3 regions of the Photorhabdus machadonis genome follow, and region 1 is predicted to be linked to each of the others. Evidence: predicted binding sites of a transcription regulator. Region 1 holds the regulator's gene; each other region holds the start of a gene.
What was found. Region 1 encodes PurR, which represses purine synthesis genes. Its sites were predicted from a motif close to CANGCAAACGTTTGCNTG; they were not measured.

Region 1 (11,141 bases):
ATTAAAGGACGTGGACAGACGATGTGTTGGTGGTACCGCTTGGTACCAGTGCACCCGATACCATAACCACGATTTCGCCTTTCTTCGCCAGCCCATTGACCAACGCTGCTTCTTTACCGATGCGATAGAAATCGTCGGTAGATGCGATTTCTTTAACGATTTGAGTAGAAACACCTTTAACTAATAGCAATTGGCGTGCAGTCACTTCGTTGGTGGTTAATGCCAGAATAGGTGCACCAGGGAAGTACTTACGGATAGATTTAGCAGACTTACCGCCATAGGTTGCGACTACAATCAGAGGGGCTGCCAATTTTTCAGCTGTTTCAACGGCACCACGGCATACCGCTTCGGTCACGCGTAATTTACGGCAATTGACAGCTTCAATGCGGCTTGGCATGACACGATCTGTGCGCTCACAAATCGTTGCCATGATAGTCACGGCTTCTACCGGATATTTGCCTTTTGCACTTTCACCGGAAAGCATAACTGCATCAGTACCATCCAAAATGGCGTTAGCTACGTCACCGGCTTCAGCACGGGTAGGGCGTGGGTTTTTGATCATGGAATCGAGCATTTGGGTTGCAGTGATAACAACTTTGCGGGCCATGTTACATTTTTGGATCATCATCTTCTGGGCGAAGATAACTTCTTCTACCGGGATTTCAACACCGAGGTCACCGCGGGCGACCATGATCCCGTCAGAAGCTTCCAGGATCTCATCAAAGTTGTTCAGACCTTCTTGATTTTCAATCTTAGAGATAATTTGAATATTTTCACCCCCGTGTGCTTTCAAATGTTCGCGGATTTCCACAACGTCAGAGCGTTTACGGATGAAAGAAGCGGCGACGAAATCAACACCTTGTTGGCAACCAAAGACCAAATCTTGTTTATCTTTTTCTGCCAGTGCTGGCAGGCTGATAGAGATACCTGGCAGGTTAACACCTTTATTTTCACCTAAATCACCGTTGTTCAAAACCTGACAAATAACTTCTGACTGAGTGACTTCTTTAACTCTCATACCGATCAAGCCGTCATCAACCAGAATGGTGTTACCTGGAGCCAGATCCGCTGGGAAACCACTGTAAGTTACAGCAACGCGGTCTTTATTGCCGATAACGGTTGTGTCGGTGGTAAAAGTGAAAGTCTGACCAGCCGTCAGGGAAACATCATTGCCACCTTCCAACTTCATGGTCCGAATTTCAGGGCCTTTAGTATCCAGCAGAATAGCTGCCTGTTTACCTGTCTTAGTCATAACTGAACGGATATTTTGAATACGCTGGCCGTGCTCTTCATAGTTTCCGTGCGAAAAGTTGAGGCGCATAACATTCATGCCTGCATCCAACAATTCGGTCAGTTTTTCTTCGGATTCTGTTTTTGGTCCGATAGTACAAACAATTTTGGTTTTTTTCATGACAACTTATCTACAGGTTTTAATGGATAAAATAGTGAACCACCCACTTTATGGTTTGCGCAGATACCATAGGGTGCTGAATGTTGCGCAACATCATTAAGGACAGGTGGCGGGGAAGATATGTAGTATTTTTTGTGTGAAATCAGACATATGTAATTATGTGAGTTTATGTATACTATCAATCTGTAATTTTTCAGTATTCAGCAAATTAATGTGCTGAAACCATTCAACTATAAATTGGGGCGTATTATAGAGATTTATTTCTGTGAAATGAATCAAAAAATGATTATATGAGTTAATTATAACGTTAGGACGAAGGAGTAACGCAAATAACCGCAAGGATTATCTATTGCTCAATTTTCTTATGAACAATCAATTGGCTATTTCAGAACAGAGGAATGATTTCAGAGATTTGGTGCGTCCGAGTGGACTCGAACCACCGACCCCCACCATGTCAAGGTGGTGCTCTAACCAACTGAGCTACGGACGCACTAAAAAGAGAGCGCTATCAATCAAGCAATTTGGTGCGTCCGAGTGGACTCGAACCACCGACCCCCACCATGTCAAGGTGGTGCTCTAACCAACTGAGCTACGGACGCAATCTAAATTGCATTGGTGACAACGGGGACGAATATTAGCGACGAGTGAGCTTTCTGGCAAGAGGAATAATACAAATTGTTGTTCAACTGTTCGTATTTGCATCTGCTACAGCGAATTTGTCGTTTATTTCACCAATCAAATGTTCGTCCCCGGTTTTAGGGAAAGCAAATCAGTGGCTTGAGCGCCGCAGAACGACCTCGTCTGATTGTTTTTGTGTCCATAAAATACGGAAGGATATCATCACTGCTGCTGCGGTCAGGCCAATAATAAAGCCAATCCAAAATCCTTGTGGCCCCATAGCGGGTACAGCATAATCGGTTAATCCCAGAATGTAACCACTTGGCAGCCCGAGAATCCAATAGGCGATGAAAGTGATATAGAAGATAGAGCGCGTATCTTTATAGCCACGTAAGACACCGGAGCCCACAACCTGTATGGCATCAGACAGTTGGTAAAAAGCGGCAAACAGCATCAGATTTGACGCGATGATGATAACTTCAGGGTTATCGTTATACATCAGGGCAATTTGTTTCCGTAGAATGATAGTAAAGGCTGCGGTTAAGCAGGCAAACATCAAACCGACGACAATACCAGTATAAGCTGATATCCGGGCATTTTCGGTAGATTTTTGCCCCAGGTTGTAGCCAATGCGGATTGTGGTTGCCACAGCTAAAGATATTGGGAACATAAACATCAATGAACTGAAATTCAGTGCTATCTGGTGCCCGGCAACCGTGGTAATGCCTAAAGGGGTAATCAATAATGCCACTATCGCAAACAGTGTAATTTCAAAAAATACCGCCATAGCAATAGGTAAGCCAAGGGCTGAGATGCGTTTCAAGGTATGCCATTCTGGTGCCACCAAACGATGTTTAGGGCGGATATCCTTTTGTGATGACGAATGTTTCACATACCAGCGCATTGACAGGAACATGGCCCAGTAAACACTAGCGGTAGCGATACCACAGCCAACACCACCCAGAGCGGGAACACCGAATTTACCGTAAATGAGTACGTAGTTAATCGGAATGTTAATTAATAATCCTAAAAAACCAATGATCATTCCTGGTTTTGTTTTCGATAAACCTTCACATTGATTACGGAGTACCTGATAAAACAGATAGCCCGGTGCACCCCACATTATTGCGTGGATAAATCCAACCGCTTTTTCTGCCAAAAGCGGGTCTATATTGTGTTGCCTGTCAATAAGAAATTTGCTGTTGTATAAAATAACAATAATGATGATTGAGAGGAAAATCGCTAACCAGAATCCTTGTTGAGTTTGATTGGCAATCAGGTTTCTGCGACCAGAACCGTTCATTTGCGCAATAATGGGTGTTAAAGCTAATAATAAGCCGTAACCAAATAAAATCACTGGCAGCCAGATAGAGGTACCAACAGCAACCGCGGACATTTCTGTTGCACTGACGCTACCCGCCATAACGGTATCCACAACCCCCATTGCAGTTTGTGAGAATTGGGCAATAATGACGGGGATCCCCAGAGCGAGCAGACTACGCGCTTCTTTTAAATACTTCTGCACGTATTACACCTTTTTAAAAGTAAAAGAATATTAAGAAAAACTCCTGCATATAAGAAACGATTTTTGAAAAATCAACCGTTTACTAACTGGGGCATTGTATCTGTTTAATACTATATTAGCCAACAGTAATGCTGAGTTTATATTCAAATGCTCAGGTAGTATTTATAAGTGACAACTTGATATAAACTCACTAATAATTTTATATGGTCATCAAGAGGTTCTTCTATGTTCACAGGTATCGTTCAGGGAAAAGCACCATTAGTTGCTATTGATGAGAAAAATAATTTTCGGACTTATGTCGTTAAATTCCCGGCTGAATTATTGCGAGGTATTGAAACAGGCGCATCGGTTGCTAATAACGGTTGTTGTCTGACGGTAACCAAAATAGAAGACGATGAGGTCAGTTTCGATTTAATGAAAGAGACGCTGCGCCTGACTAATCTTGGCGATTTACAGGTAGGGGATTATGTGAACCTGGAGCGGGCCGCTAAATTTGGTGATGAAATTGGTGGGCATTTGATGTCCGGTCATATCATCACTGTTGCTGAGATCGCTAAAATTTTCACTTCAGAAAATAATCATCAAATATGGTTCAGGATCCACGATAAGCAATTGATGAAATATATCCTGCATAAAGGATTTATCGGCATTGATGGGATTAGCCTGACGATTGGTGATGTCGTAAATAATCGTTTTTGTGTCCACCTTATCCCTGAAACACTGGAGCGTACAACATTAGGCAAAAAACGTCTTGGTCATAAAGTGAATATTGAGATTGATTCACAGACTCAGGCGCTTGTCGATACCGTGGAGCGCGTTCTTGCTCAGAAAGAACGGGAACGTGTTATTTCTCAGCAGGCAGCCACTGTTATTGGCGAATAATCAATAAATTAAGAAGCGACAGGAAGACTCGGCTTGTCGCTTCCGAACAAAATTAGCTTGTATTCCAACAAGGCGTATTGAGCTTAATCAGTGCTCATTTTGTGATTTACATCTCAGTATTTCGTGTATTATGTTACTTGATATAGTTTATATTGTTATTATTGTGTTAATGCGCTTTCTCGTAAAGTGCAGGTTAACCTTACAATTATATTCTTAGAGACTACTTTAATGGAAAACGCGATTGAATTAGATGAATGGCTTGAAGAACCGACGCATGATGATGCTGTTGAAATGATGAATGCACAAGCTGTTGTGCCTTTCGGTACAGCACTTTGGCCTTAATGGTTCCTATAATAAAGCCCTTAGCGGTTCTCTATAGTTGAAGTAAGGGGGCTCCCCCTTACTTAAAAATAAATAGGATTGCCCTCATGGATAAAAGCTTTGAAAATATGTATTGCTGTTTATCATATCACCCTGCAATTTCGGATAAAGTAAAAAAGGGTGAATGTATAAAGATATTGATTGGATCTGATACTGAGCATAGCGATATTGCACAAAAGATGCATGGGTATAAAAAGAATTTTAATGTAAAATCTGATTTCGCTTTTTTAGAAGAAACATCAATAGACGATGTAAAACAAAAAATATCCGATTGTGATTTATTTATTTTTCTTTACGCATCATCAACATTAAAGAATGCATCTCCACAAGGGCCAGAATATTTAATCAAAATAAGAAAATTTATTACTGAATCGTGGAAGAAATCAGTACTGTTTAAAGATTATGGCCCTCATTTTATTGAGGCATTTAGTGAACCACAAACATCAATAGCAGAAAGGAACAAAAAGTTGATTGAACTATCAAGTCAATCACAGAAGATTCAATATACAGATAAGCAAGGAAACTCAATTATAGGTTATTTGGAGAAAGGCCATAAGTGGACGTCCATTGATGGTAATGGAAATCTTGATGTTATTCCTGGAGAAATTGCGAGCCATATAAAGAATCTTAATGGTAGTGTTAGTTTTAGTGGCACTTTTTTGAGTACTGCGCCATTTGCCATAAAATATGGGGTTGTCAATGATATGATGACGATAAATATAAAAGAAGGTGAAATCATTGGGTTTGATTGTGACAATGCGGAATTTAATAGAGACTTTAATTTATATCTAAACCATAATCACGGAAATCGCGTTGTTGAAGAGTTTGGTATTGGTACCAACACGGGAGTGAAAGCGCTTTACGGCAGAAATGCGGGTTTTGAAGAACGCCATCCTGGTTTACATCTTGGCTTGGGAGGCGGTGTAAAGGGAAGCCATCATTTAGATTTGATATTTTCTGGTGGAAAAATAGCATTTGATCAAACGACCTTTTTTGATAATGGCTATATTGGTTATTTTCGTTAGTGAAAAATATATTTATAAGCCACAGTGGGTTCCCACTGTAGCCTTGGGTTAATTACCGGGCTACCCGTAACCCACCTTCAATACCTTTTGGGCTGAACATGATTTGCCATAATTGAATATCGCGCGCACGAAATGCACCTGCACTGGCATTCAGATAATAGCTAAACATGCGTTTAAATGTTGGACTATAGCTATCTTGTATCTCCGGCCAACGGGCAATAAATCTTTCATACCAGGCCATCAGTGTGCGATCATAATCTGCACCAAAATTATGCCAATCTTCCATAACAAAATGGTTTTTGCTGGTGTGTGCTATTTGCTCAATAGAAGGCACGCAGCCATTGGGGAAAATATATTTGCTGATCCACGGATCAGCGCTGGCTTTACTTTTGTTGGAGCCGATGGTGTGCAGCAGGAATAAACCATCAGGTTTTAGGTTTCTTTGAACAACGTCGAAGTAAGTTGAATAATTCTTCGGTCCGACGTGTTCAAACATACCAACAGAAACAATCCTATCAAATTGCTTATGTAAATCTCGATAATCTTTCAGAATAATGTTTACGTCCAGATTTTCACATTGTTGCTGTGCATATTTCTGTTGTTCAACTGAAACGGTTACACCGGTTACGGAAACACCATAGTTTCTCGCAGCATAAAGCGATAACCCTCCCCAACCACACCCAATATCCAACAAGGTCATACCTGGAGAGAGCTTTAATTTCTTGCAGATGAGCTTCAATTTATCAAGTTGAGCCTGTTCTAATGTTTCAGCTTGTTTCCAGTATCCGCAGGAATATTGCATATGAGGGTCAAGCATACGGGTAAAAAGATCATTGCCTAAATCATAATGTTTATGACCGACAATCCATGACCGTTTTGGCGTTTGTAAATTACGTAAGCGGGTTATTGCGATTTTCAGTGTATCTTTGAAATTACTGGGAATTTTATTTTCTAATCCAGCCCGTAAAACGCGATAAAAGAAAATATCTAACTGCTCACAATCCCACCAGCCAGCCATATAACTTTCACCTAATCCCATTGAACCCTGTTGTAAAACTCTTTTATAGAAATCAGGATTTTTTACCTGGATATCATAGGGATTGTGACCATTAATCTGAACCCCTGCTTCTTGTAGCATGTCATTGGCAATTCGCTGCCAGGAATTGGAATTAGTGACGGTTTTTTGGTTTTCAATGTGCGATGAACTCATATACTCTCCAGGGTTAGGGTGGTGGAATATTGAGGGGGTTCGTTTTCGCTAACAAAGCAGAATGCGAGGGAGCAAAATGCAAAAAATAGCAAAAAATTAAAGCGAGAAACCCTAAAAATTACTAATCCATAAACTTAATGGGGGCCATCGTTGTTCCTGAAAACCTCAAATTCAGGTTATTTAAAATAAGGAACTTGTATGAGTATAAAAGCGGAAAATTGTTTCATCAATTAATAAATAAAGACTGTAATTAATTGATAATTAACAGTCTTTATTGAAGTAACGATTTGATTAATATCAGGAATGTTTTTCAACAACTTGAATACAGCGATCAGCTTTTTTTTCCCACTGTATAAAATATCCTAGTGCCATCAGAATAACGGTAGAAGCCATGACAGTGGTTGTCGATATAAGTGGATTGTTGACAAATGCTGAAACAACCAGGCTGGCAATAAAACAGAGTCCTAATTGGAGCGTGTTTTGCAATGCGGCGGCTTTTCCACTGTCTTGTGGGTAAGCGGATAAAGCATTAGAGACTGCAATGGGATATGAAGCACCATTCATAGCGGCCATAAAACAGAAAGGGACTAGAATTGTCAACAGAGTTGGTTCGCTGAATGTTGCGATTAAATACAGCACAATCATGCTGACAGCATAACCAGCCAACAGATAAGGGAAAACAATTTCACTCCTTATTTTGGTTAAGATACTGCGGCATCCATAACCACCAGCCATAAAGGCTAACGTTTGAGGTACATAACTCAGACCGATGTCGTTTGAGTCATATCCCATATGACTAAGAATGAAAGGCGAACCTGTTAACCAGGCGAAAAAACCAGCACTGCATGATGCAAATATCAGGACGTTGCCACTGAACACCGGCGATTTTAGTAACGTAAAGAAAGATACATGGCTTTTCTGCGTTTCAGTCTCACTGTTTTTTTTGCGGTTTTCTTGCAGGAATAGAGTAGGCAACAGCAGTAATAATGTAATTGCCAGTAATACCAGGAAAATAATACGCCAGCCGCCATGTTGTAACAGCCAGGCGCCCATCAAAGGTGCCAGAGCAGGGGAAAGTGCGACTAGGGGCATAATCGTGGCAAAAACGCGTTTGATACGGTTGGCATCATAACGATCAATAACTAATGCTTGCCATGAAACCGCCGCTGAACAAACACCTATGGCTTGGATAAAACGCAAAACTAAAAGTTGCGTGGCGTCTGTTACCCAAAGCATACCCAGACAGCCGACAGAAAACATTAATAACCCGATGATGATAATAGGTTTTCTTCCAAAGCGATCTGAAAGAGGCCCCCATAAAAGTTGAGCAAAGGCAAAGCCTGCAAGAAAGATGCTCAGGCTGGCACTGATTGCTCCCGCCGATGTGCCCAATTCTTGTTGCATAGAGCCGAATGCCGGTAGATACATATCAATAGCCAGGTAACCTAGCATACTCAAGCCTGCAAGGTAGAACATGAACTGACCTGAGTTTTTCATTTGATTACTCTCTTTGGATATCATGATTGAAATAACTTGCTGTGTAGGTAGATAAGAATATTTGTACATATTCTATATGCCGTGATTTTTACTTGTGAAACGGTAATATTTGGATAATGCTGTGAAAAAAATTGAAAGGTAAAATTATGTGGTCAGAATATTCACTTGAAGTTGTGGATGCTGTTGCCAGAACGGGAAGTTTTAGTGCTGCTGCATCAGAACTTCACCGTGTCCCTTCGGCAATCAGTTATACCGTAAGACAACTGGAAGAATGGCTTGCCGTCCCGTTGTTTGAACGTCGTCACCGGGATGTGGAATTAACGGAGTCAGGCAGTATTTTTATCAAAGAGGCGCGTGCTGTTATCAAAAAAATGATTGACACTCGTCATCAATGCCAACAGGTTGCAAATGGCTGGAGAGGGCAATTCAGTATTGCTATTGACCGTGTTGTTAAACCAGAACGCAGTCGTCAGCTTATTCTTGATTTTTATCACCATTTTCCTGATATAGAGCTGTTTATTCATCAGGAAGTATTCAATGGTGTATGGGACGCGCTGGTGGATAGCCGGGTTGATGTTGCAATCGGTGCCACCCGGGTAGCGCCGGTAGGGGAAAGGTACAGTTTCCGGGATATGGGATTTATGCCTTGGCTGTGTGTCGTCAGTACGGGCCATGCTTTGACTCAGCTGACCGGTCTACTGTCTGATGATCAAATGCGGCCTTATCCTAGCTTGTGTCTTGAGGATACATCCCGCAATTTACCGAAGCGTGACACCTGGACTCTCGATAATCAGCGCAGGCTGGTGGTCCCTGATTGGGAGTCTGGTCTGGCTTGTCTGAATGAGGGGTTATGTGTGGGAATGGTGCCTAAGCATAGGGCAATGCCACTGATCCGGCAGAAGAAATTGGAAGCATTGGCATTAGAGCAGCCTTTGCCAGATAGCCCATGTTGTTTGACATGGGTGCAAAATAGCCATTCTCCGGCATTAAGTTGGCTTCTTGGCTATCTCGGCGATAGTGAAACTCTTAATGCTGAATGGCTTCAGGATGTATAGGGAGGATTAACGGCGATAGTCGATAAATGGGCCATCGGTGACAGAACGCCGCTCAACCAAACGTGGATGTACTTCAATAGTTTGTGCATCTTCACGTTTACTGACGATTCTGTCCAGTAACATGGAAAATGCCATTTGTCCCAGACGTTCTTTTGGCTGATGGATAGTTGTCAATGCCGGAGAGAAATAGCGGGCGTTGCGTATATTGTCGTAACCGATCACAGAAATATCCTGTGGGACACGTAATCCTAATTCATCAGTAGCACAAATAGCCCCCATTGCCATAACATCGCCACCACAGAAAACTGCTGTCGGGCGCTGTTTTTGATTCAGAATTTGATGCATGGCTTTGTAGCCCGATTCTGGCTCAAAATCCCCCTGAACAATCCATTCTTCTCTGATTGGAATGCTGGCTTCTTTTAATGCTTTCAAGAACCCCTGATGACGGCCCCCACCGGTGTTTCGTGCCAAGGGACCCGGGATTGCACCAATATCACGATGACCACGCTCAATAAGATAGCGACCAGCCAGATAACCGCCGTGGAATGCGTTATCAATAATAGTATCAATGAAATCACCTCTGGCTTGTCCCCAATCCATGACGACCATGGGAATATTGCGATAATCTTCCAACATTCCTAATAACTGTTCCGGGTATTCTGAACACATCACCAGTAATCCATCCACCCGTTTTTGTGCCAGCATGGCCAGATAGGCTTTCTGTTTATCAATGTTATTGTGTGAGTTACACAAAATCAGCGTATAGCCCTTGCTATAACAACTGTTTTCAACAGATTCAATAACTTCAGCGAAATAGGGGGCTTCGCTGGACGTTGCCAGTAATCCGATCGATTTTGTATGGTTAACTTTCAGACTGCGGGCAACGGCACTGGGTGAATAATTCAGTTCTTTGATAGCAGCCCAAACGGCAGCCTTGGTATCTTCGGCGACGAAACGGGTTTTATTAATAACATGGGATACAGTAGTGGTTGAAACACCAGCGTGTTTAGCCACATCTTTGATCGTTGCCATGAGATGAAAGACTCCTGACCTTTTGGTCTAAATTTAAAACTCTTTGTTAATCGTTTGCCAGTATCTTTATACATTAGGGTGTCTGCTGGCAATACGTTAGCGATAAATCCTGAATTTTGTCTGATCTGGCTCAAAAGTGAAAGCAAAAATCAATGTTATAAAATACAAGGTGATCGCTATCTTATGTTTTTTCCTTAATGTAAGGATAATTAACCATGTTAATTGAATGGTATTTGTGGTTATAGACTTCTATTCAGAGGAGGATCGATGAATACTGATTTGAAACTTGGCTTATTTACTGCGGTGAGCACGTTGGTGATGATTGCCATTTTTGCCGCTGTTTGCTTGACCTTTGCCTGATGTTTTGAGTTGATTAGGTGATGTAAAAATTGGGTTTTTATATTGCAAGGAAAAAGGGCAGACAGCTTCAATGGCTTATCTGCCCTTTGAATGTTAGTACGGATGGTCATCAGGCAAACTGATGGTGATTAACCCAGGTTATTCA
Region 2 (11,141 bases), 1.0 Mb from region 1:
AGCTATTTTTCCTATAGATGCGTACATCTGTTCAGCGGTGCCTTCAAAGAGACGCCCGCAGCCACCAGAGAACAATGTATCTCCACAAAAAAGGTAAGGAGCTTGATAAAAAGCGATGTGTCCCAGAGTATGGCCTGGAACATCAATAACCTGGAAAGAAAAACAACCAAAATTGATGCTATTACCTCCACGTACTATTATTGTGGTGCCTTTGTTCTGGGTTTCCTCTGGGCCGTATACTGGCAGATCAGGGAATTGAGCAATAATCCCAGGGACGCCACCAACATGATCGTGATGATGGTGGGTAAGTAAAATTGCATCGGGTATCCAGCCACGGGATTTCAAGGTATCAAGAACAGGTTGTGATTCTGCCGGATCAATGATTACAGAGTGTCTATTTTCATCACAAAGTAACCAAATGTAATTATCCGAAAGGGCAGGAATGCTGATAAGCTCCATTGTATGCCTCTTATTAACAGCGGTTTATTAAGGAAAAGAAGCCATGAAATCTGCACATACAACACAGAACATGAGTCCCCCGGCTTCTTGGTCTGATTTACCTTGGGGGGAGTATTACCGTGCCGCTTTGGAACATCAATTACAACCCTGGTGGCAAAAAATATTTGGTTTCCATCTGTTGAAAATCGGTAATTTGAGTGCTGAGATTGACAGCAAGGAGTGTTCGATCTTCAATCAGATTAATGTGGGTAAGGAAGGAAAGAATATGCAGGTGATTTCCGATCCTTACCATCTGCCGTTTGAAGAAAAGTCTGTTGATGCTTGTTTGCTGAGTCATGTGCTGGCTTACAGTGCTGACCCTCATCGCCTTTTACGGGAAGTTGACCGGGTGATGATTGATGATGGCTGGCTTATCCTCAGTGGTTTCAATTCATTGAGTCTGCTGGGTTTAGGGAAATTGGTACCAGGATTATGGCGGCATCAGCCCTATTGCAGCCGTATGTTTTCTCTAATGCGTCAACTTGATTGGTTGAGTCTGCTTAATTATGAAGTGATGTATCGTGGGAGTTTTCAAGTATTACCCTGGCGAAATGAAGCCGGCTTTTTTAACCGGCATTTGCCTGTATTTGGTTGTGTAAGTCTGATTATTGCCCGTAAGCGGACATTGCCATTAACGTTAAACCAGATAAAAATGACGCTATTAAGGCCTAAACTGGGTAGTGCTGTTGGTGTAACAAAATGTTACCGAAAGCGCGATTAATCTGTATTTTCAACATACCCGGCATCAGTTTTGGTTGGTGAGTTTGCGGCGGCTCGAGCCAATTCATCACAACGCTCATTTTCGTCATGCCCGGCATGGCCTTTAACCCATTGCCAGTCAATATCATGGCGGGTAATTGCCTGATCGAGACGTTGCCATAAATCGACGTTGATGACAGGCGATTTATCTGCTTTACGCCAGCTGCGCTTTTTCCAATTATGGATCCATTGTGTAATACCTTGGCGCACGTATTGACTGTCGGTGGTTAATACAATTTTGCAAGGACGGGTCAGGGTTTCCAATCCAATAATTGCGGCCATCAGCTCCATTCTGTTGTTGGTTGTGTGATAAAAACCGTCACTGAGGGTTCTTTCGTGTTGTTGATAACGTAATAAAACACCATATCCACCTGGCCCTGGGTTTCCAAGACAAGATCCATCGGTGAAAATTTCTACCTGCTTGCTCATATCTGGTAGACTCTTCTTATTCAATCCAAAACCTTAAGTCTGACATAAAAAAGCGTTATGAGCACTGCGATTACACGACAAGTTGTCCTTGATACCGAAACCACCGGTATGAATAAGTTAGGTGTTCACTATGAAGGACACAAAATTATTGAAATTGGTGCCGTGGAGGTTATTAACCGCCGCCTGACTGGCCGCCATTTTCATATCTATATTAAGCCGGACAGATTGGTTGATCCTGAGGCATTTGAAGTTCATGGAATCAGTGATGAATTTTTGCAGGATAAGCCGATGTTTGCTGATATTGCAGATGAATTCATTGAATTCATTCGTGGCGCTGAGTTAATTATCCATAATGCACCCTTCGATATCGGTTTTATGGATTATGAATTTGGCAAACTGGGCCGTGATATCCCACCAACGGCTGATTTCTGCAAGATTACCGATAGCTTGCAATTAGCAAGAGCGTTGTTTCCGGGAAAAAGAAACAACCTTGATGCGTTGTGTGATCGTTATGATATAGACAATTCTAAACGCACCTTACACGGGGCGTTGCTTGATGCCGAAATATTGTCTGATGTCTATTTGATCATGACAGGCGGGCAGACTTCGCTTGCATTTTCAATGGAGGGGGACGTCTCTGGCAATGCGGGTGTTTCTGAAGTGCAGCGTATTACCCGGCCTCAAACTGCATTAAAAGTTATTTATGCAGCGGATGAAGAACTTGTTGCTCATGAATCCAGATTGGATTTAGTTGAGAAGAAAGGTGGGAGCTGTTTGTGGCGTACAACTTTTGGACAAAGTTAAAATAAAATTGCAGATAAATCACCTTTAAGGGTGAAAAGTTGATCAAGTGCGCTACTTTGTAATAAAAAATATTGACGGGATGATCTTGGGTTCGTAATATTTACCTCGTTCTCAACCAGAACGCTGTGCGGTGCGGTAGTTCAGTTGGTTAGAATACCGGCCTGTCACGCCGGGGGTCGCGGGTTCGAGCCCCGTCCGCACCGCCAAAGATTTTGAAGCCCTGGGTAATCGCCCGGGGCTTCCTCATTTTTTATATCATGCCGCAGTTTCTTTATTGGCAATGATGAAATTGCATTGAAATAAGACATAGAGAAGCTACCAGCTTTCTATACTTCTTGTTTCTCCAACCTTTATCAGGAACTTATTTTCTTTACCAGGTTCATAGCGTGATGGCCAAATAGTCGATGGATGTAAACCTAATTCGGTGGCGATTAACGCTTCTCCCTTTGGCCATGGACGATGCAATGCATTACTCAGTGTCGATGATGCCAAACCTGCTTTGCGGGAAACGGCTGAAAGGTTTGTCCCTTGTTTTCTTAAGGCTGCAATAATATCTGCTGGATGCCAATCTTGAATATTCATCATAATCCCCTAATTTTAATTATTAAAAAACATCGATAATAGATAACTTATTAATTTTTTTACTGTTTGGCAGTAATTAGGTATAGATTATCAATGAGGGTTAATTAAAGAGGCTATCGAAACGATTACTTAATAAGAGTGTTGGTTATTTTATAACAAAATAAGACCTATATATTGAAGGTGTTTTTGCTGGATGTAAAGGTCATAGTTATTATCTTTTAAAAGTATAGAAAAGTTTTCAGCTTTGGACATATGAAAAGTGATACCAATGCAGTGACCATTTTCATCACAAAGTGGATATTTATCACAACGGTAGGTTTGCTTGACGTTATTTTTTCCAAACAGGTGAGTTTCAAGTGATGTAACTGTTTGCATAGTTTGAATAACTTTTTGATCCTGACGACAGAATTTTTCTTCATGTTCTGCGGTAGATGAGGGTAATTCTCCCGCTGAAAGCCCGGTAATATCGAAATCTTCTGGCAGATTGAGCAGTTGATAAAAAGCTGGATTGGCATAGATAAATCTTGACTGGCAATCTTTAGCTCCCCAGGGTTCATTACTTCTTTCCCACATGTAAATTAATTGCGGAGTGATATTATTTCGTTTTTTTTATATTTAACATGAAAATCCCTTGCTAACTAATTAAATAATTATCTGAATGGCTATTTTTCTTATTCTATTTAAAATAACCTAATTATATAATGGATTGCAATAATTAATTAATCAAAGAATACTGTTTTTTATTTTGGTTATATTCTCGTTGGTTAAATTTCTTATTGTTTTATTTAAGAAATAATCATATAAGGAAATATAACCATAAGTATTATTCTATTTTAAATTATTTATTTGTTTATTGATCTAATGATATTGATATCTGGAAGGTGTTTTTTCTGCACATTAATTATTTATAAATTGAATAACTCATGGATCATTGGTGCGTAATAATATGTTCAAGGCAGATTCGACTAATAGTTATGTTTAATTAAATTACCTCTCTATATTGCGTAATGAGCTTGTTTATTACTCTGATAACGATGAAATTCATGTAAATCAGTAACCTAAATCAAAGAATTGTCGTTTAAGTGAAATTAAGATAGTTTTCTTATATCTGGCTTTAAAGATTGCGGTTTGTACGCTGTGCTGAGAAAATTATCCCCCTAAACGTTTTGATCCCACTTGGAGTAGAAAATGACCACTCGTAAAACCCTTGCTAATGCTATTCGCTTCCTTAGCATGGATGCTGTGCAGAAAGCAAAATCAGGGCACCCTGGTGCGCCTATGGGAATGGCTGATATCGCTGAAGTTTTATGGCGTGATTATTTAAATCATAACCCAACTGATCCACATTGGGTTGATCGTGATCGTTTTGTATTGTCTAACGGCCATGGCTCTATGCTGATTTATAGCCTGTTACATCTCACCGGTTATGACGTTTCTATTGATGATCTGAAAAACTTCCGTCAGTTACACGCCAAAACTCCAGGCCATCCTGAGTATGGTTATGCGCCAGGCGTAGAGACAACGACCGGTCCTTTGGGGCAAGGGATTGCCAACGCGGTAGGTTTTGCTATTGCTGAACGTACTCTGGCTACGCAATTTAACCGTCTTGGTCATGATATCGTTGACCATAACACTTATGTGTTTATGGGAGATGGTTGCATGATGGAAGGCATTTCTCATGAAGTTTGTTCTCTGGCGGGAACGTTAAAGCTGGGCAAGCTGATTGCTTTCTATGATGACAATGGCATTTCTATTGATGGTCATGTTGAAGGCTGGTTTACCGATGATACCGCAGGTCGTTTTGAGGCGTATGGCTGGCATGTGGTTCGCGGCGTTGATGGTCATAATGCAGATGCAGTCAAAGCAGCGATTGAAGAAGCACGTAAAGTTTCTGATAAGCCTTCACTGCTAATGTGTAAAACAGTTATCGGTTTTGGTGCGCCAACCAAAGCGGGTACTCATGATTCTCACGGTGCCCCACTGGGTGACGCTGAAATTGCCGCAACGCGTGAAGTGCTGGGTTGGAATCATCCAGCCTTTGAAATTCCAGCGGAAATCTATTCTGAGTGGGATGCAAAAGAAATAGGTAACGCGAAACAAGCAACCTGGAATGAGAAATTCGCTGCTTATGAAAAAGCGTATCCTGAGTTAGCGGCTGAATTCAAACGTCGTACCCGTGGCGAATTACCGGCAAACTGGGGAACCGAATCAGAAGCATTTATCGAACAATTGCAACAAAATCCTGCCAATATTGCCAGCCGTAAAGCCTCTCAGAATGCCTTGGAGGCTTTCGGTAAAGTGCTGCCTGAATTTATGGGGGGTTCTGCTGATCTGGCGCCAAGTAATCTGACGATGTGGTCTGGTTCTAAGCCATTGAACGAAGATCAGGCAGGTAACTACATCCATTATGGTGTTCGTGAATTTGGCATGTCCGCCATAATGAACGGTATTGCTCTGCATGGTGGTTTTGTGCCTTATGGTGCAACGTTCCTGATGTTCGTTGAATATGCCCGTAACGCCGTGCGGATGGCTGCATTGATGAAAATTCGCAGCATCTTTGTTTATACCCATGACTCAATCGGTTTGGGTGAAGATGGCCCGACTCACCAGCCGGTAGAACAGATTGCCAGTTTGCGTGTGACGCCAAACTTAAGCACTTGGCGTCCATGTGATCAGGTTGAATCTGCGGTTGCGTGGAAATACGCTATTGAACGTAAAACAGGCCCATCAGCACTCATTTTCTCTCGTCAGAATCTGGCACAGCAAGAACGTACTGCTGAACAGTTGGCTAATATTGAGAAAGGTGCTTACATCCTGAAAGATTGTGAAGGTCAGCCAGAGTTGATTCTGATCGCAACAGGTTCAGAAGTGGAATTGGCCATAGGGGCTTATAATCAATTGACTCAGGAAGGTCGTAAGGTACGTGTAGTTTCTATGCCGTCTACTGATGCTTTTGATAAGCAGGATGCTGCGTATCGTGAAGCGGCATTGCCAATGGCGGTTTCTGCGCGTGTGGCAATTGAAGCGGGTATTGCTGATTACTGGTTTAAATATGTCGGTATGCATGGCGCTATCGTGGGTATGGCGACATTTGGTGAATCGGCTCCCGCTGATCAGCTGTTTAACGTGTTCGGTTTCACTGTAGAGAATGTAGTCGCTAAGGCTAAAGCTCTGCTGAAATAATGAGTTAGTCTATAAGTGAGCGCATCCGGGGTAAGACGTTGATCGGGTGCGCTCTTTTACTTATGCCTCGCAGATTCCGGGAACTGCTAGTTTTTGAAATATGTGCGGCGACCCGGTTATCCCATTGGGATACTTGGCGAGCTTCGCCTGAAATTCTGGATTAGTGAATGCAGCGCGAAAACACTCCAAATTTTCCCAAACGGCATAGTTCATGAACGTACCACTGCCAGCAATCCCGCGATGCAATTGTGCGGAAATTAGACCGGTTTGTGCCAGCATATACTCCGCATCTTCCTTCCAGGCAGCCTCCAGGATGTCCGCTTGTGCGGGATCAACATGGAATATGTTCATCAGCACTATGGAGCCATCGGTGTTTGAAAATAATTGTTCCCGCATGGTCACATGGGTGTCCATTTCTTCTAGTTTGAGCATCTTTATCTCCTGAAAGTTACTTGTATTTATGTTTGTTTTACTACTCTGCCGGGGTAAGCCGCGCGATGCATGCGGTTCACGGCGGCGATATGCCAACGTAGGTATGAAGGTTGTGCCGCGCCGTTGGTGCGTCGTACTTTTAGTCGAATTCTTTGTCGTGATTGATAAACCAATCCTCAGTACTATCTGGCATCGATGGATCTTCCAGTCTGGTTTCCAGGCTGAGTAATGTGTCCAACGTCATTTTCAGTTCGTTGAGTTCAGCGTCTTTTACGAGCGATTCCATCCATTCGGTTTCAAGCGACGTCGCCGTATCAACGGTACGCTGACCAAGCCCAGTGAGTCGATAGAGCGGTGAGCGTTCATGCCGGGGATTAATGATGGCTTTCACCATTCCGGCCTTTAATCCAAGATTCAGTTGTTTCTGCGCACCTTGGCGTGTGATGCGCATCGCTGCGGCAATCTGGGGCGCTGAGAGTGGATGCGGTGCGAGTGCAATCGCACTGAGCACCTGCCATATCGCGCTCGTGATTCCCAACGGGGCAACGCGCTTATCCCCTTTAGAGAGCAGTTGGGCATTGAGCCGGAACACCGCCAATGTGATTTCGTTGAATACCTCAGACGCTGGAGTTTTCCTGATCAACACGATTGACTTCCTTTCTTGGACTTCAATAAACGACAACCAGTTTCCACATATTGAAACGGGTTGTCAATGTTTGAGCGAATGGTGTTGATAGATCAAGGTATTGGATTTGATTTATATCAAATTATGGCACAAAAAAGTGACAGTTGATTGTCATATTCATCATTTGTGGAAAGGTCGTTGTTTAATCTAGGCGGGTTCCTATGGCACGTTTTTCCATTTCGTGAGTTGATCACTTTTTACTATTGTCATCAATCTCTTTTTCCCTTAATCTCATTGTCATTAGCTGAATCGTTTCATTTTGTTGTCTGGAGAGGTTTTTTGTGCCACAGTTTTAGCAATTTTGTGATAAACAATCAGTACATTAGTGATTGAGTCAGTTATCCTAAACGGTTGCGTGGTAATAACTATATTCAGGGAGTAACATGACAATCAAGGTAGCAATAAACGGTTTTGGCAGGATAGGGCGCAGTATTTTACGTGCTCTTTATGAGTCTGGGCGTCGGGCTGAAATTGTTATTATTGCTGTTAATGAGTTGGCAGATGCCGAAGGGATTGCCCACTTGCTGAAATATGACTCCAGTCATGGTCGTTTTGCCTGGGATGTGCGTCTGAATAATGATTTGTTGCAGGTTGGTGACGATAATATTCGTCTGTTTCATCAACCCGATATATCGGCATTGTCCTGGCAAGAGCTGGGGATTGATATTGTTCTTGATTGCAGTGGGATATATGGCAGCAGAGCTGATGGGGAAGCGCATCTTGCCAGTGGCGCAAAAAAGGTGCTGTTTTCTCATCCGGGTGGCAATGACTTAGATGCGACTGTGGTCTATGGCGTGAATCAGGACTTACTGACAGCAGAGGATCGCATTGTATCCAATGCTTCTTGCACCACCAACTGCATTATTCCTATCATTAAATTATTGGATGATGCATTTGAGATTGAATCTGGCACAGTGACAACAATTCATGCCTCAATGAATGACCAGCCTGTGATTGATGCCTATCATCAAGATTTACGGCGTACCCGGGCTGCCAGCCAGTCTATCATTCCGGTGGATACCAAACTGGCCGCAGGGATAACCCGGATTTTTCCAAAATTCTGTGACCGTTTTGAAGCCATTTCAGTACGCGTACCAACGATTAATGTTACTGCTATTGATTTGAGCGTTACAGTAAAATCTCCAGTGAATGTCAAAAAAATCAATGAATTAATGCAAAAATCAGCAGCAACTTCATTTCGTGGTATAGTTGACTATACCGAATTACCGTTAGTCTCAACGGATTTTAACCACGATCCCCACAGCGCGATTGTTGATGGCACACAAACGCGGGTCAGTGGGCAACATCTGATTAAGACATTAGTTTGGTGTGATAATGAGTGGGGTTTTGCTAACCGAATGTTAGATACAACGTTAGCAATGGCTGCTACGGGTTTCAAATGATCTGTTGCTGACAGACAGTGCATAATAATAGATCTGCACACGGCACAAGATTAAACAATTTAGAGAATCAACGAGAGGATTCACCATGTCTGTAATTAAGATGACCGATTTAGATCTGGCGGGTAAGCGAGTTTTGATCCGCGCTGACCTGAACGTTCCGGTAAAAGATGGCAAAGTCACCTCTGATGCGCGTATCCGTGCTTCTTTGCCAACCATCGAAGCAGCATTAAAACAGGGCGCTAAGGTTATGATCACTTCTCACCTCGGCCGCCCTACTGAAGGCGAATACAATGAAGAATTCTCGCTGAAACCAGTAGTAGATTACCTAAAAGAGAAATTGTCTTCTCCGGTTCGTCTGGAAAAAGAGTATCTGGAAGGTGTGGACATAGCGGAAAGTGAGCTGGTTGTTCTGGAAAATGTTCGCTTTAATAAAGGTGAGAAGAAAGACGACGAAACTCTGGCTAAAAAATATGCTTCCCTGTGTGATATTTATGTCATGGATGCATTCGGTACGGCGCATCGTGCCCAGGCTTCTACCCACGGTGTCGCTAAGTTTGCTCCTGTTGCCTGTTCAGGTCCTCTGCTGTCCGCAGAACTGGAAGCATTGGGTAAAGCGCTGGATAAGCCAGCCCGTCCAATGGTTGCTATCGTTGGTGGTTCTAAAGTTTCAACCAAGCTGACCGTATTGGACACACTGTCCAAAATCGCGGATCAACTGATTGTGGGTGGGGGTATCGCGAATACTTTTGTTGCCGCGGAAGGCCACAATGTGGGCCGTTCGCTGTATGAAGATGACTTGATCCCAGAAGCGAAAAAACTGCTGATAAGCTGCGATATTCCCGTGCCAACTGATGTTCGTGTAGCAACAGAATTCTCTGAAACTGCGGAAGCCACTTTGAAATCTACCGGCGATATTAAAGATGATGAGCAAATCCTCGATCTGGGAGATGAATCCGCTCAACGTCTGGCAGATATCCTGAAAAATGCCAAAACTATTCTGTGGAATGGTCCGGTTGGTGTATTCGAATTCCCTAATTTCCGTCAAGGAACTGAAATTATCGCCCGCGCAATTGCTGATAGTGACGCATTCTCTATCGCAGGTGGCGGCGATACTCTGGCAGCAATTGACCTGTTTGGTATTGCTGACAAAATTTCTTACATCTCTACTGGTGGCGGTGCTTTCCTTGAATTTGTCGAAGGAAAGAAATTGCCTGCGGTGGTGATGCTGGAAGAACGCGCAAAACAGTAATTAAGTCATGACGGGCAGTTTTATCTGCCCGCTCTAAACGGGACCCACGTAACATGTCTAAAATTTTTGATTTCGTAAAACCGGGTGTCATCACTGGTGATGATGTTCAAAAAGTGTTCGCGATAGCCAAAGAAAACCACTTTGCGTTGCCGGCGGTAAACTGTGTAGGTACTGATTCAATCAACGCAGTGTTGGAAACGGCCGCCAACGTTCGTTCTCCCGTTATCATTCAGTTCTCTAACGGTGGTGCTGCTTTTATTGCCGGTAAGGGTGTGAAAGCTGAAGGTCAGCAAGCGGCTATTCTGGGTTCAATTTCTGGTGCTCACCATGTTCATCAGATGGCTGAACATTATGGTGTTCCTGTGATCCTGCATACTGACCACTGTGCGCGTAAACTATTGCCGTGGATTGACGGTTTGTTAGATGCGGGTGAAAAGCATTACGCGGCGACGGGTAAACCGTTGTTCTCTTCCCATATGATCGATCTGTCAGAAGAGTCGCTGGAAGAAAATATTGAAATTTGCAGCAAGTATCTGGCTCGTATGGCAAAAATTGATATGACGTTGGAAATCGAGTTAGGTTGTACTGGTGGTGAAGAAGATGGTGTTGATAACAGCCATATGGATAGCTCCGCCCTATACACTCAACCGGAAGACGTTGCTTATGCTTATGAGAAACTGAACGCTATCAGTCCACGTTTTACCATTGCTGCTTCTTTCGGTAACGTTCATGGTGTTTATAAGCCAGGCAACGTTAAACTGACACCAAAAATTCTGCGTAACTCGCAGGACTATGTTGCTGAAAAATTCAATCTGCCACACAACAGCCTGGACTTTGTTTTTCACGGTGGTTCTGGTTCTACAGCGGAAGAGATCAAGGAAGCTGTCAGCTACGGCGTTGTTAAAATGAATATTGATACCGACACCCAATGGGCGACTTGGGAAGGTATTCTGAATTATTACAAAAAGAACGAAGGCTATCTGCAAGGCCAGTTGGGTAATCCAGAAGGCGCAGATAAACCCAATAAGAAATTCTACGATCCACGCGTATGGCTGCGTGCCGGTCAGGTTTCTATGATTGCTCGTCTGGAACAGGCTTTCCGGGAACTGAATGCGGT
Region 3 (11,141 bases), 1.4 Mb from region 1:
TGGTGGGGGCGATTCTTGGATTGATGTTTGAATATCTGCTGGTGCAGATTCTGGCGGCGATGTTACCGAAGACGTTACCGCAAGCGGGATTCTGGCCGTGGGTATGGGCGTTAGGGGCATTATCTGTTATCGCTTTGCTGGTGGGGGTACGTCCATATAAACAGTTAATGGCAACCCAACCATCAAGGGTACTGCGTGATGATATTATCGCGCCTATCTGGCCGTTACGCTATTACCTGCCGTTGGTGATGCTGGTGGTGATGAGCGGGCTGAGTCTGTTGGCTGGAACTAAACCGATGTTATGGGCGTTACTTGCTGGCATGATGATTGTTGCGGTATCATTGGCTGTGCTCGGTTGGGGGGGATTGTGGCTATTGCGTCATCTTAAATTCCGCCAGCTCAGTTTTCGTCTGGCGGTTAACCGATTACTGCGGCAGCCATTGCAGACGGTAACGCAATTGGCAGCTTTCTCTTTATCATTTATGTTATTTGCTTTGTTGTTAGCGGTCAGGGGAGATTTACTTGATCGTTGGCAACAACAACTGCCAGCGGACAGTCCTAACTATTTTCTGATTAATATGACTGGGCAGCAAATTTCACAGGTAGAAAATTTGCTAGCTCAGTATCAGGTTAAACCGGCGGAATTCTATCCGGTGGTATTGGCCCGCTTGACTGAAATTAATGGTCAATCAGCGATAACGTGGGCTGATGCCAGAGAACCGGACAGCAACACGGTGAGACGGGAATTGAACTTGACATGGAAAGAGGAATTGCCGCCGTTTAATACTCTGGTTGAGGGGAACTGGCCACCTAAAGAGGATGAGGTTTCTATTGAGAAGGGGGTTGCTGAACGTTTGGCAATCAAAATCGGCGATAAACTGACATTCAGTGGCGATACGCAGCAATTCAGCGCCACAGTAAGCAGCATCCGGCAGGTAGATTGGGAAAGTTTTCGTCCAAATTTCTTCTTTATTTTCCCAAAACGGGCATTGGAAAATCAGCAACAAACCTGGTTGACCAGTTTCCATTATCAAGGAGATGGCCGACTGCTAACCAGCCTTAATCGTCAGTTTCCAACATTGAGCTTGCTTGATACCGGTGCGATTATCAAGCAAATTCAGGGGATTTTGCAGCAGGTAGGCCGGGCGTTGGAGGTTATGGTTGGATTAGTCATGGTATGTGGCACATTACTCCTGTTGGCACAGGTTCAGGTAGGGATGCATCAACGACGGCTTGAATTGGTGGTTTACCGTACCTTGGGAGCCAGTAAATCATTACTGCGCCGTACTCTCTGGAGTGAATTTGCTTTGCTTGGGTTAATGGCGGGTTTTACCGCAGCATTAGGCGCTGAAGTTGCGCTTTGGTTGTTGCAGACGAAGGTGTTTGATTTTCCATGGCAACCGGAGTGGAAAATGTGGTTCTTATTGCCAATCGTCAGTAGCCTGCTACTGTCGTCGTGTGGTAGTTGGTTAGGGATCCGGCTGTTACGGGGTACGGGATTGCACCGGCGGGTGCAGGGGTAAAAAGGCGATATTTGTAACCTCCGAGGAATGGGTAAGATCGCCGATACGGGTGAACCCATTCCCAGGGAGATAAGCCATATTATTTGCTGATCTGTTTATCGCTGTTTAGGCAAATTCGGCTCTGAGTTGTGGCAGGATTTTTGCACCGAAAGTCGTGAGACCTTCGACATAATCAGGAAAGATCAACATAACTCCATCCAGCTCGCATTCACGCAGCAAATCTGACAATTGTCTGCTACAAGTTTCTGGATTGCCGATAGCCGTGTGGGTCATAAAGGCATTTTGGGATCTTTCAACCATAGCATTGCTTTTTTCACCAACATCGACGCCGAAACTATGCATCATGCTTTTAACTGCGCCGATATCCAGGCCATCACGATAGAACTGAGCTAGAGTTTCAGCTTCTTCATCTGTTTCGGCGCAGATAATCGTACACATACAAAAGGTCTTGGTGGTTGTACCGTATTCTGCCGCAATACGTTTGGCCATTAGGCTTATTTGCTGTGTCTCTTCTTCATCCTTGCCACCAATGAAACATACATCAGTATTACGTACACTAAAGTGCAGCCCACGTTCTGATTGACCGGCACAGACTAAATAAGGACGTGGAACGGAAACAGGTTTCGGTTCAGAAACACACTTCTTCAAATTAAAGAACTTTCCTTGGTGATCAACCTGCTTCTCGCACCAAAGCCGTTTGATTAATTGGGTCCATTCTTCAGTCATTGCATAACGCTGATCGTGATCTAAATCACTATCCCATTCTCCCATTTGTTCAAATTCGTCTTTGAATGAACCGGAGACAATATTCAACCCGGCGCGTCCATTACTAATCTGATCCAATGTGGCGATCATCTTGGCCGTCACGGCAGGATTATGCAGCCCGGCGTGCATGGTCGCGATAAGTTTGGCATGATGAGTCACTTCGGCAATGCCAGCCATCATCGTGACGGATTCCAGCGAACAATCCCAATGTTCCGTTTCACCGCCAAAACCACGCCATTTACTCATCGACATAATGAAATCTAGACCGATTTGATCCGCCAGAATAGCCGCTTCACGGTTTTGCTGATAAGAAGCATCCAGTGGCGGTGTATTTTTAGAAATAATCCACCCACCTTTGGCTATGGGCAGAAATACACCGAATTCTTTTTTTGCCATCATTAATTCCTTGTTTTTGTGTTGTAAGGAATACCTTTTCAGGTCCATTTTGTTTTTAAATTCAGTTAAGCAATGTACTGTTATCAGAGTGTTTCTTCACTATTTGTGAAGGTGGTTGCATCGTGAATGTGACAATCAGAATGGTAAACACGGGTATGGCAATAATGAAGAATGCGGGTGTAAAACTACCTGAATAATCTTTAATCGCCCCCACCAGGAAAGGGGCGAAACACGCGACAGTAGAGATCAAGTTCACCACCGAGAATAATTCCAGGTAAGGTTTACGCCCAAAGTAATTGAACAGTAATAGGCTGGATGCCAGAAAGGTCATGCCATAACCAATGCCAATACATAAAGTATACAGGATTAAAAATGTCCATGAAGAGGCAGCACTTAGTGCGATAAGACCACAGATAATTATTGACAGACTGCCAATAAGAAGCTTTTTGGGATCGAGCCATTCACCAACAGCTCCTCCGGCAAATCTTGAAAATGCATTGATAAAAGCCAAAATACTGAGCGAAAAAGCCGCAACAGACTCACTGAATCCATTTTCGGTGATATGGGCTACAGCAAAACTGTTAACGGTTATTCCGCACAGTAAGAAAGAGGTATAAGCTGCCGCAATGGCATAGAATTGCCAGGTGCGCAGTGCTTGCCGGGCATTCCAGATTTCCTTGGTGCGATAGATGCTGGAAGGGGTTTGATCTTGTTGATTTTTACTGACTTGTGCAGCATGGGCATTTTCCTTTTTGCCTTCGCGCATCACTAAAACAGTCAACAGGCTGAACAGGGTTAGTAATACCCCGGAGATTGCCCAGTGCATGCGCCAGCTTCCCCAGAATACTGTTGCTAGGAAATAGATCCATGGGCCAAGTACACCACCTAATCCACCAATGGTGAAATAGATACCAAAGGCCAGCGACTGCTTTTCAAAAAGCCGGCTAATGACATAAGTTCCTGGAACGGTAGCCATAAGGCTAAAACCGATCCCCAGCAGCGTTGTGCCGGTGAAATAGGCGGTGATACTGTGGGTGTTGTAGAGGATGTAAAAACCGGTGATGAAGATTAACGTACCGATCAGCAAAGTAGCCCGGACACTCGTGTGGCGAATAAGCATCGCAGGAAGGTAACTGGACAGCCCACATGACAGGCCAAGTAAAGTGAATCCCAAACCTGCGTCAGTCCAACTCCAGTGTAATTCCTTGATCATGCTGGGTAACACAACGCCCAATGAGGTAAATGTCGTTGCGGTGACCAGAAAATAAACCAGACCCAAAAGTATCAGTAGGAGCCACTGATAAGTACGTCCGAACCTGTCATGTTGAATGGGCATCTTGACTCCATAATGGATAAAGGTCATCAAAAATTCCTGATATTTTATTTCGGTATCAGAAAAAACTATATCGAATAAAGATCCCGTAGCTAAATTGATCCGTTCGATAATAAGGGGTATCTTTTATTTTGTATTTATTTTTTATTGGGTTCAGGACGATGCCAGTCCATAAGTGACCTGGTTGATTGCCTAGGAATTTTCCTAAATCATAGTGCAACTCGGGTTTGAAATCGATAGTTTTGGGTTGTCCGTGTAAGCCTAATGTATAATCGAAAGTCCCGACAACCCGGAAATCACCTAAACGGTTATTGAAGGGAATTCCATAGTCAATATGAATTCGCTGATCGTTCCAGCTCCCTTTGGCGTTATTCTCAAAATAAAAAATTGTCCGTAACCAGCTAATCCAGTCTGCTTGCCAGTCAATGCTGATACCTGGGAAGTAGTCGTAATCTATCCCTTTGGTTTTAGCAACCCACTGAGCGAACAGAATATCTTTCAGCGGCCCAAAAGAAATGTCATTACCAGTCACTTTACTAAAGCTCACTCTTGGTACAATTTTATAATAGTAGGTGCTTTTATCACCTGTATAATCGCTTTGCAGTGAGTTTTGCCAAATACTATAGACATACATATCTCCAACACTGTAGTCACCGAAAGCCTCTAAAATGGGTGAGATCGTTTTTCTGGGATCGACCCGGTTTTCAAATTGCATATAAAGGCTGGTATCAACAGATTGAAAATTAACAAAATCACTTGCCTGAGCTTGATTGATTGCCGATAGTAATAACAATATTGAAGATAATTCTCTCTGTTTTAATCTGGTGCTGATCCAATACCAGGCCATTACCAGATAGCCGGCATAAGAAAATGGAGAAGAGAGCCCTAAAGTGAAAAAAAACTGTGGGCAGCTTTTAGGATTGTGGGCTTTCCCGGCAAATAACACGAGGGTTCCCCTTTTCATACGTTATCGGACTAATAATATTGATAGCATTGATCTAATGAGACGGTTTTGTCAAAGGAAGATTTGATTTTATTGATAAAATGGTGAACAGTGTAGAAAGATAAGATTATTCTAACTTTAGTTATTTTTTAGTATCGCTAATATATTGATTATTTAATTAGCGATGGTTTTTATTTAACGTTCTGTTCTATAACAGAAAGAATATTGTTAATTTATTGTTGCGTGGAAATGTTTATGCAATTGTGACTTAGATCACTGAATTTTATTATTTTATTTATATTAAGAAATAGTCATAGAAATGACAACAATGAATTAATATTTCTATGTCATAGTGGAGCGAAGGTTAAATAATTCTTCTACATGTGAAATTATTTAACTCATTGTTTTATATGTAATTATTGTTGGTATAAGATGTGGCGCTATTTTGGAATCTTATTTAGTTGTGAATTACAATTTAAATATTGTAAATTGCTATATAAAATATTTTATAAGATGTAGTCTGTTATTATTTTTTAAATATATAGATGTGGATTTTAGAATTATCATTATAATTAATTTAAATTATAAACCTTATTTGGTATTTAATTGTTTGTTTAACAGTAAAAGAGAATAAATTTAATTTTATTAAAAAAATTATGTTGAGTGATTAATTAAGTTTTTAATTTATGATATTTTTATATATTAAAATAATAAATGTATAAAAACGTGATAAAATAATTCGTGAAAATACCATTGAATAGTTCTTTACCGTAAATATATTTCAAGATAGTATAAAGATTATTATTCAATGGTTTTTTACTTAATATAATGGGGTGATTATGTATACTGGAATTGTGCAAGGAAAAGAAACAGTATTATCTCTTGATAAAAAAAATGGATTTAGCACATTGACTATAAGTAATATTAACCATTTCTTTGACGATGTTTCTGTGGGTGCAAGTGTTGCTATTAATGGCACATGCTTGACTGTGACACAATTTAAAAATGATATTGTTTATTTTGATATTTCAGATTTTACTTCTGACGTGACGACATTAAAGTTTTTAGATATGGGGGATAAAGTTAATATTGAAAGATCACATCAAATGCATAAAGAAAATGGCGGGCATAGCCTGTATGGGCATATTGAAGGCGTAGCAAAAGTCGTTGATTTTATCGAAACTGGAGAAACCTATCGATTAATTATTAATATTCCTGGAGATAATATCAAATATTTTTTCCATAAAGGTTTTATCGGTCTTCATGGTTGTAGTCTAACAATAAATGGCATAAATGAAGAAAATAAAACTATAGAATTGAATTTAATTCCAGAAACATTAAGAGCGACTAATCTTAGTGATATTAAAATTGGTGATTTACTGAATTATGAAGTAGATCAAACAACGAGAACTATTGTAGATACTGTATCCAGAGCTATTAATGCTAATAAATTAACACAATAATCAAAGGAATATAAAATAATTCGGAAAGAGTGGGAATGTGGAGCGATAAATTATTTTATTTCCGCTTCCACATTTAACTTAAGGCTATTGGATAATAAACAGCTAATGTAATTTTTTCTGCACCCACTCCAGACCGCTCTGATATTCAGGTGGCAGCATTGGGATTAGTTTTTGCAACGTATCTTTTAATTTGTTTTTATCTGAATGAGAAAGATTAAGGTGACCGACTTTACGCGCTGGACGAACGTCTTTCTCATACCAATGCAAGTGTACTAATGGCAAACTGAGCCATTGATTATTGACATTTGTGCCAATCAGATTAACCATGACTGACGGTGCAGTAACTTCTGGGTGAGGCATAGGTAAATCCAGAATAGCGCGAAGGTGTAATTCAAATTGGCTGATGGAAGCACCGTTCTGAGTCCAGTGACCACTATTGTGAACCCGTGGTGCCAGTTCATTAATCAGTAAATGATCATCGACGATAAAACACTCCATGGTCATTACGCCGACATATTTCAGCTCATGCATAATGGCTGACAACATGTTCTGGGCTTGCTGTTGTAACTGGCAGTTTTCCTGAGGAAAGGCAATGCTGGCCCGCAGAATGCCATCTTGATGCAGATTGTGAGTCAATGGATAGAACACACACTCACCACTTTCATTGCGTGCACCTACCAATGACACTTCACCAGAGAAAGGAATCGCCTGTTCGGCAATACATTCACCATAAATATCGGTCGGTAATTCTGTTTCATCTCCGGGGCGGATGCGCCATTGTCCACGGCCATCGTAACCGCCGATACGGCGTTTAACGATGACGAAATGACCGAGTTCTGCAAATAGTTGCGGCCATTGGCGGATATCAGACAGTAATTGCCACGGAGCAGTTGCAAGCCCAAGGCTATCTATTAATTGCTTTTGTGGCAGACGATCTGCCAGGCGGGGAAAAATATCCCGATTAGCAAAAGCCTTATGGCGGGCGAGTTCTTGGGTAAGGGCGGTTTCCGGCCAGCGCTCAATTTCGGCGGTGATAACACTATTTTGGTAAGGAACAGCTTCGGGTTCTGCATCCAGGCCAACCGGATAAACTGTGATACCTAAAGGCTCACCTGCCTGACGTAACATCCGGCCGAGCTGACCGTTACCTAATATACAAACTGGCTTCATGCTTCCTCCCGCGGATCGGGATTATCGAGTACATCCTGAGTTTGTGTTTCACGCCAACAGATAAGGCGTTTTAGCAAATCTTTATCATGACGGGCTAGAATCTGTGTTGCCAGTAAGGCTGCGTTTGCCGCACCTGCTTTCCCAATCGCAAGTGTGCCGACAGGAATACCTTTTGGCATCTGTACGATTGAATAGAGGCTGTCTACACCATTAAGTGCCGCACTTTGAACGGGTACGCCCAGAACCGGTACTAGCGTTTTAGCCGCCAGCATTCCGGGTAAATGGGCAGCACCACCTGCGCCAGCGATAATGACATCAAAACCATTTTGTTCAGCTTGTTCGGCAAAACTGAACAGCTTATCTGGTGTACGGTGGGCAGAAACAATTTCAACATGGAAGGAGACATCAAGGGAGGTGAGAATATCTGCCGCGTGCTGCATGGTCGCCCAGTCGCTTTTGGACCCCATAACGATGGCAATTTTGGCGTTGTGTTGAGTTGTTCCTACTGAATCAGGCCGGGCAGTCATAAATCAAATGCTCCTGTGTTTTAACGTCCACCAGAACGAAAATAGCGCTTTAAGGCCGCAGATCATATCATGCTCGCAAGCTAAGGAAAACGATTGCGTTGCTTTATACTTTGATTGTGCTGCTTGGGTTTGAGTGCTCCCCATCAATCAGAATGGGAAAAAGATAAGATCTGTTGATTCGCCTGTGACTTTGAACATTGATCCCTGATGGTGCCATGCACCAAGCACACCACGGTAGTATATTTTGTTATGCAGAGGAATTTCATGTACAGCCGGGCGGTGAGTATGCCCATGTATTATCCAGTCAGCTTGATATCGCTCAAAAACATCGATAACGGCTTGCTGGTTGACATCCATGATTGCTTCGGATTTTCTGCTGTTGACAGATTGGCTGTTTGCCCGCATTTTTTCGGCGATTTTCTGACGGATAAACAGAGGTAATAATAAAAACAGGCGCTGAATCCACGGAGTATGTACCCGTTTACGATATTGTTGATAACCTTCGTCATCAGTACACAAAGTATCTCCATGTAAGATAAGCACCCGCTTACCATACAGTTCCACTATTTTTTCCTGTGGTAACAATATCATTCCGCTTTCTTCAGCGAAGCGGGAGCCGATCAGAAAATCACGGTTACCATGAATAAAATAACAGGTAACACCTTGTTGCTTTAATGTTTTTAATGCGGCGGCAATTTCATGGTGGAGAGGATTGTTATCATCATCGCCAATCCAGTAATCGAACAGATCACCGAGAATATAGAGACTATCCGCCTGAATAGCATCTTTACGCAGAAAGCGTAGAAAACCGGCAGTAATTGCCGGTTCGTGTTCGCTGAGATGTAAATCTGCGATAAAAAGTGTGCACATATGTAGTCAATTACTCGCTGACGGTCACTTTTTCGATGATAACGTCTTCACGTGGTACATCTTGGTGCATACCGCTGCGGCCGGTGGATACGTTTTTGATTTTATCAACAACATCCATACCTTCGACCACTTCTGCAAATACGCAGTAACCCCAGCCATCAGGACCCTCAGAACGGAAGTTCAGGAAATCATTATCAACAACATTGATGAAGAACTGCGCAGTCGCGGAGTGTGGATCGTTGGTACGCGCCATAGCCAGAGTGCCACGGTTGTTTTTCAGACCGTTATTGGCTTCGTTTTTGATAGCCTCTTCAGTCGATTTTTGTTTCATACCAGGTTCAAACCCACCACCTTGAATCATGAAACCGTTAATAACACGGTGGAAAATAGTGTTATCGTAGAAGTTATTGCGGCAGTAGTTCAAGAAATTTTCAACAGTTACAGGAGCTTTGTCAGCGAAAGTATTAATTACGATATCGCCAAAATTGGTATGGAAAGTCACCATAATTGAAATCCTAATAATAGTTTTGATTAACCCGGTTTAGGGCATTTGGACCAGGCGGCTTTTATATCACATCTACTATAATGAGTCAGTACCTATTAATTTCAGCAAGCTATATTGATCGCTAACCTTGCAAAGCGCTTAATATCAGGTTTCAATATCTTATTGGACTATGCCATATCGAGTATTTATTTATGAGATAAAGACATAAATCCAGAATTATCAATTCGTTATTTTTAATCACACGTACAGTGAATTTACGGAAAATCCCGATGCTAAAAATTTTTAATACCCTCAGTCGCCAGAAAGAAGAATTTAAGCCAATCCATCCAGGGAAAGTAGGGATGTACGTGTGTGGTATCACGATTTATGACTTGTGCCATATTGGTCACGGCAGAACATTTGTTTCCTTTGATGTAGTTGCCCGTTACCTGCGCTATCTGGGATACGATTTGAACTATGTGCGCAATGTGACCGATATTGATGACAAGATCATCAAACGTGCAGCGGAAAATCATGAAAATTGCGATGATCTGACCGGCCGTATGCTGGCAGAAATGCATAAAGATTTTGATGCGCTGAATATTTTACGTCCTGACTTGGAGCCACGAGCGACCCGTCATATCCCAGAGATTATTGAACTGACAGAATCGTTGATAAAACGTGATCATGCTTATGTGGCAGATAATGGCGATGTCATATTTTCCGTCGAGAGTGATCCAGATTACGGATCACTTTCCCGTCAGGATCTCAGCCAGTTACAGGCAGGTTCACGAGTAGAAGTAACCGATGTCAAGCGTAACCCAATGGATTTCGTATTGTGGAAAATGTCTAAGCCAGGTGAACCAAGCTGGGAATCGCCGTGGGGAGCTGGTCGTCCTGGTTGGCATATTGAATGTTCAGCAATGAACAACAAACAGCTAGGTAATCATTTTGATATTCATGGTGGTGGTGCTGATCTGATGTTTCCGCATCATGAAAATGAAATTGCACAGTCTACTTGTGCTCATGATGGCCCGTATGTGAATTATTGGATGCATTCTGGAATGGTGATGGTGGATAAGGAGAAGATGTCTAAATCTCTGAACAACTTCTTTACTATCCGAGACGTACTGGAATATTACGATGCGGAAACGGTACGTTACTTCTTGTTGTCAGGCCATTATCGCAGTCAGCTTAATTACACTGAAGAAAACTTGAAACAGGCGCGTACTGCGCTTGAACGTCTATATACTGCTCTGCGTGGCACCGACGCTTCTGTATCGCCGGCAGGTGGTGAAGTGTTTGAGGCGCGTTTCAAGGAAGCGATGGATGATGATTTCAATACGCCAGAGGCTTATTCGGTACTGTTTGATATAGCACGTGAAATCAACCGCTTGAAATCAGAAGATATAGCAGCGGCGAAGGGTTTGGCGGCTGAGTTACGTAAACTGGCAGGGATTTTAGGCTTGTTGGAACAAGAGCCGGAACAATTTCTGCATAGTGGTGTTCAGGCTGATGATGAAGAAATTGCCAAAATTGAAGCACTGATTAAACAGCGTAATGATGCCCGTAAAAACAAAGATTGGGCGCTGGCAGATTCTGCCCGTAATCAGTTGAATGAGATGGGGATTGAGCTGGAAGACGGCCCGCAGGGAACGAGTTGGCGT

Region 2: epd (erythrose-4-phosphate dehydrogenase) is a predicted target of PurR. The motif match lies at 7,713-7,730, and genes of this name have one in related genera.
Region 3: purE (5-(carboxyamino)imidazole ribonucleotide mutase) is a predicted target of PurR. The motif match lies at 8,203-8,220, and genes of this name have one in related genera.

What each region holds. Positions count from the first base shown of each region.
Region 1 covers NZ_CP199761.1:2,559,716-2,570,856, forward strand. The annotation lists gene pykF (pyruvate kinase PykF) at 2-1,411, opposite strand; tRNA gene ACUN2T_RS12185 (tRNA-Val) at 1,825-1,901, opposite strand; tRNA gene ACUN2T_RS12190 (tRNA-Val) at 1,934-2,010, opposite strand; gene ACUN2T_RS12195 (MATE family efflux transporter) at 2,181-3,554, opposite strand; gene ACUN2T_RS12200 (riboflavin synthase subunit alpha) at 3,780-4,436, shown strand; gene ACUN2T_RS12205 (leucyl aminopeptidase) at 4,865-5,842, shown strand; gene cfa (cyclopropane fatty acyl phospholipid synthase) at 5,895-7,052, opposite strand; gene punC (purine nucleoside transporter PunC) at 7,350-8,549, opposite strand; gene punR (DNA-binding transcriptional activator PunR) at 8,696-9,604, shown strand; gene purR (HTH-type transcriptional repressor PurR) at 9,611-10,636, opposite strand; partial or broken gene ACUN2T_RS12230 (superoxide dismutase [Fe]) at 11,131-11,141, opposite strand, start outside.
Region 2 covers NZ_CP199761.1:1,521,085-1,532,225, forward strand. The annotation lists gene gloB (hydroxyacylglutathione hydrolase) at 1-459, opposite strand, end outside; gene ACUN2T_RS07665 (class I SAM-dependent methyltransferase) at 503-1,219, shown strand; gene rnhA (ribonuclease HI) at 1,216-1,686, opposite strand; gene dnaQ (DNA polymerase III subunit epsilon) at 1,744-2,490, shown strand; tRNA gene ACUN2T_RS07680 (tRNA-Asp) at 2,620-2,696, shown strand; gene ACUN2T_RS07685 (helix-turn-helix domain-containing protein) at 2,806-3,072, opposite strand; gene ACUN2T_RS07690 (PAS domain-containing protein) at 3,223-3,645, opposite strand; gene tkt (transketolase) at 4,261-6,255, shown strand; gene ACUN2T_RS07700 (antibiotic biosynthesis monooxygenase family protein) at 6,316-6,687, opposite strand; gene ACUN2T_RS07705 (MarR family winged helix-turn-helix transcriptional regulator) at 6,827-7,333, opposite strand; gene epd (erythrose-4-phosphate dehydrogenase) at 7,756-8,775, shown strand; gene pgk (phosphoglycerate kinase) at 8,861-10,024, shown strand; gene fbaA (class II fructose-bisphosphate aldolase) at 10,078-11,141, shown strand, end outside.
Region 3 covers NZ_CP199761.1:1,162,972-1,174,112, forward strand. The annotation lists gene ybbP (putative ABC transporter permease subunit YbbP) at 1-1,523, shown strand, start outside; gene ACUN2T_RS05565 (LLM class flavin-dependent oxidoreductase) at 1,629-2,687, opposite strand; gene ACUN2T_RS05570 (MFS transporter) at 2,746-4,020, opposite strand; gene ACUN2T_RS05575 (outer membrane protein OmpK) at 4,076-4,963, opposite strand; gene ACUN2T_RS05580 (riboflavin synthase subunit alpha) at 5,800-6,423, shown strand; gene purK (5-(carboxyamino)imidazole ribonucleotide synthase) at 6,526-7,593, opposite strand; gene purE (5-(carboxyamino)imidazole ribonucleotide mutase) at 7,590-8,120, opposite strand; gene lpxH (UDP-2,3-diacylglucosamine diphosphatase) at 8,268-8,990, opposite strand; gene ppiB (peptidylprolyl isomerase B) at 9,001-9,495, opposite strand; gene cysS (cysteine--tRNA ligase) at 9,765-11,141, shown strand, end outside.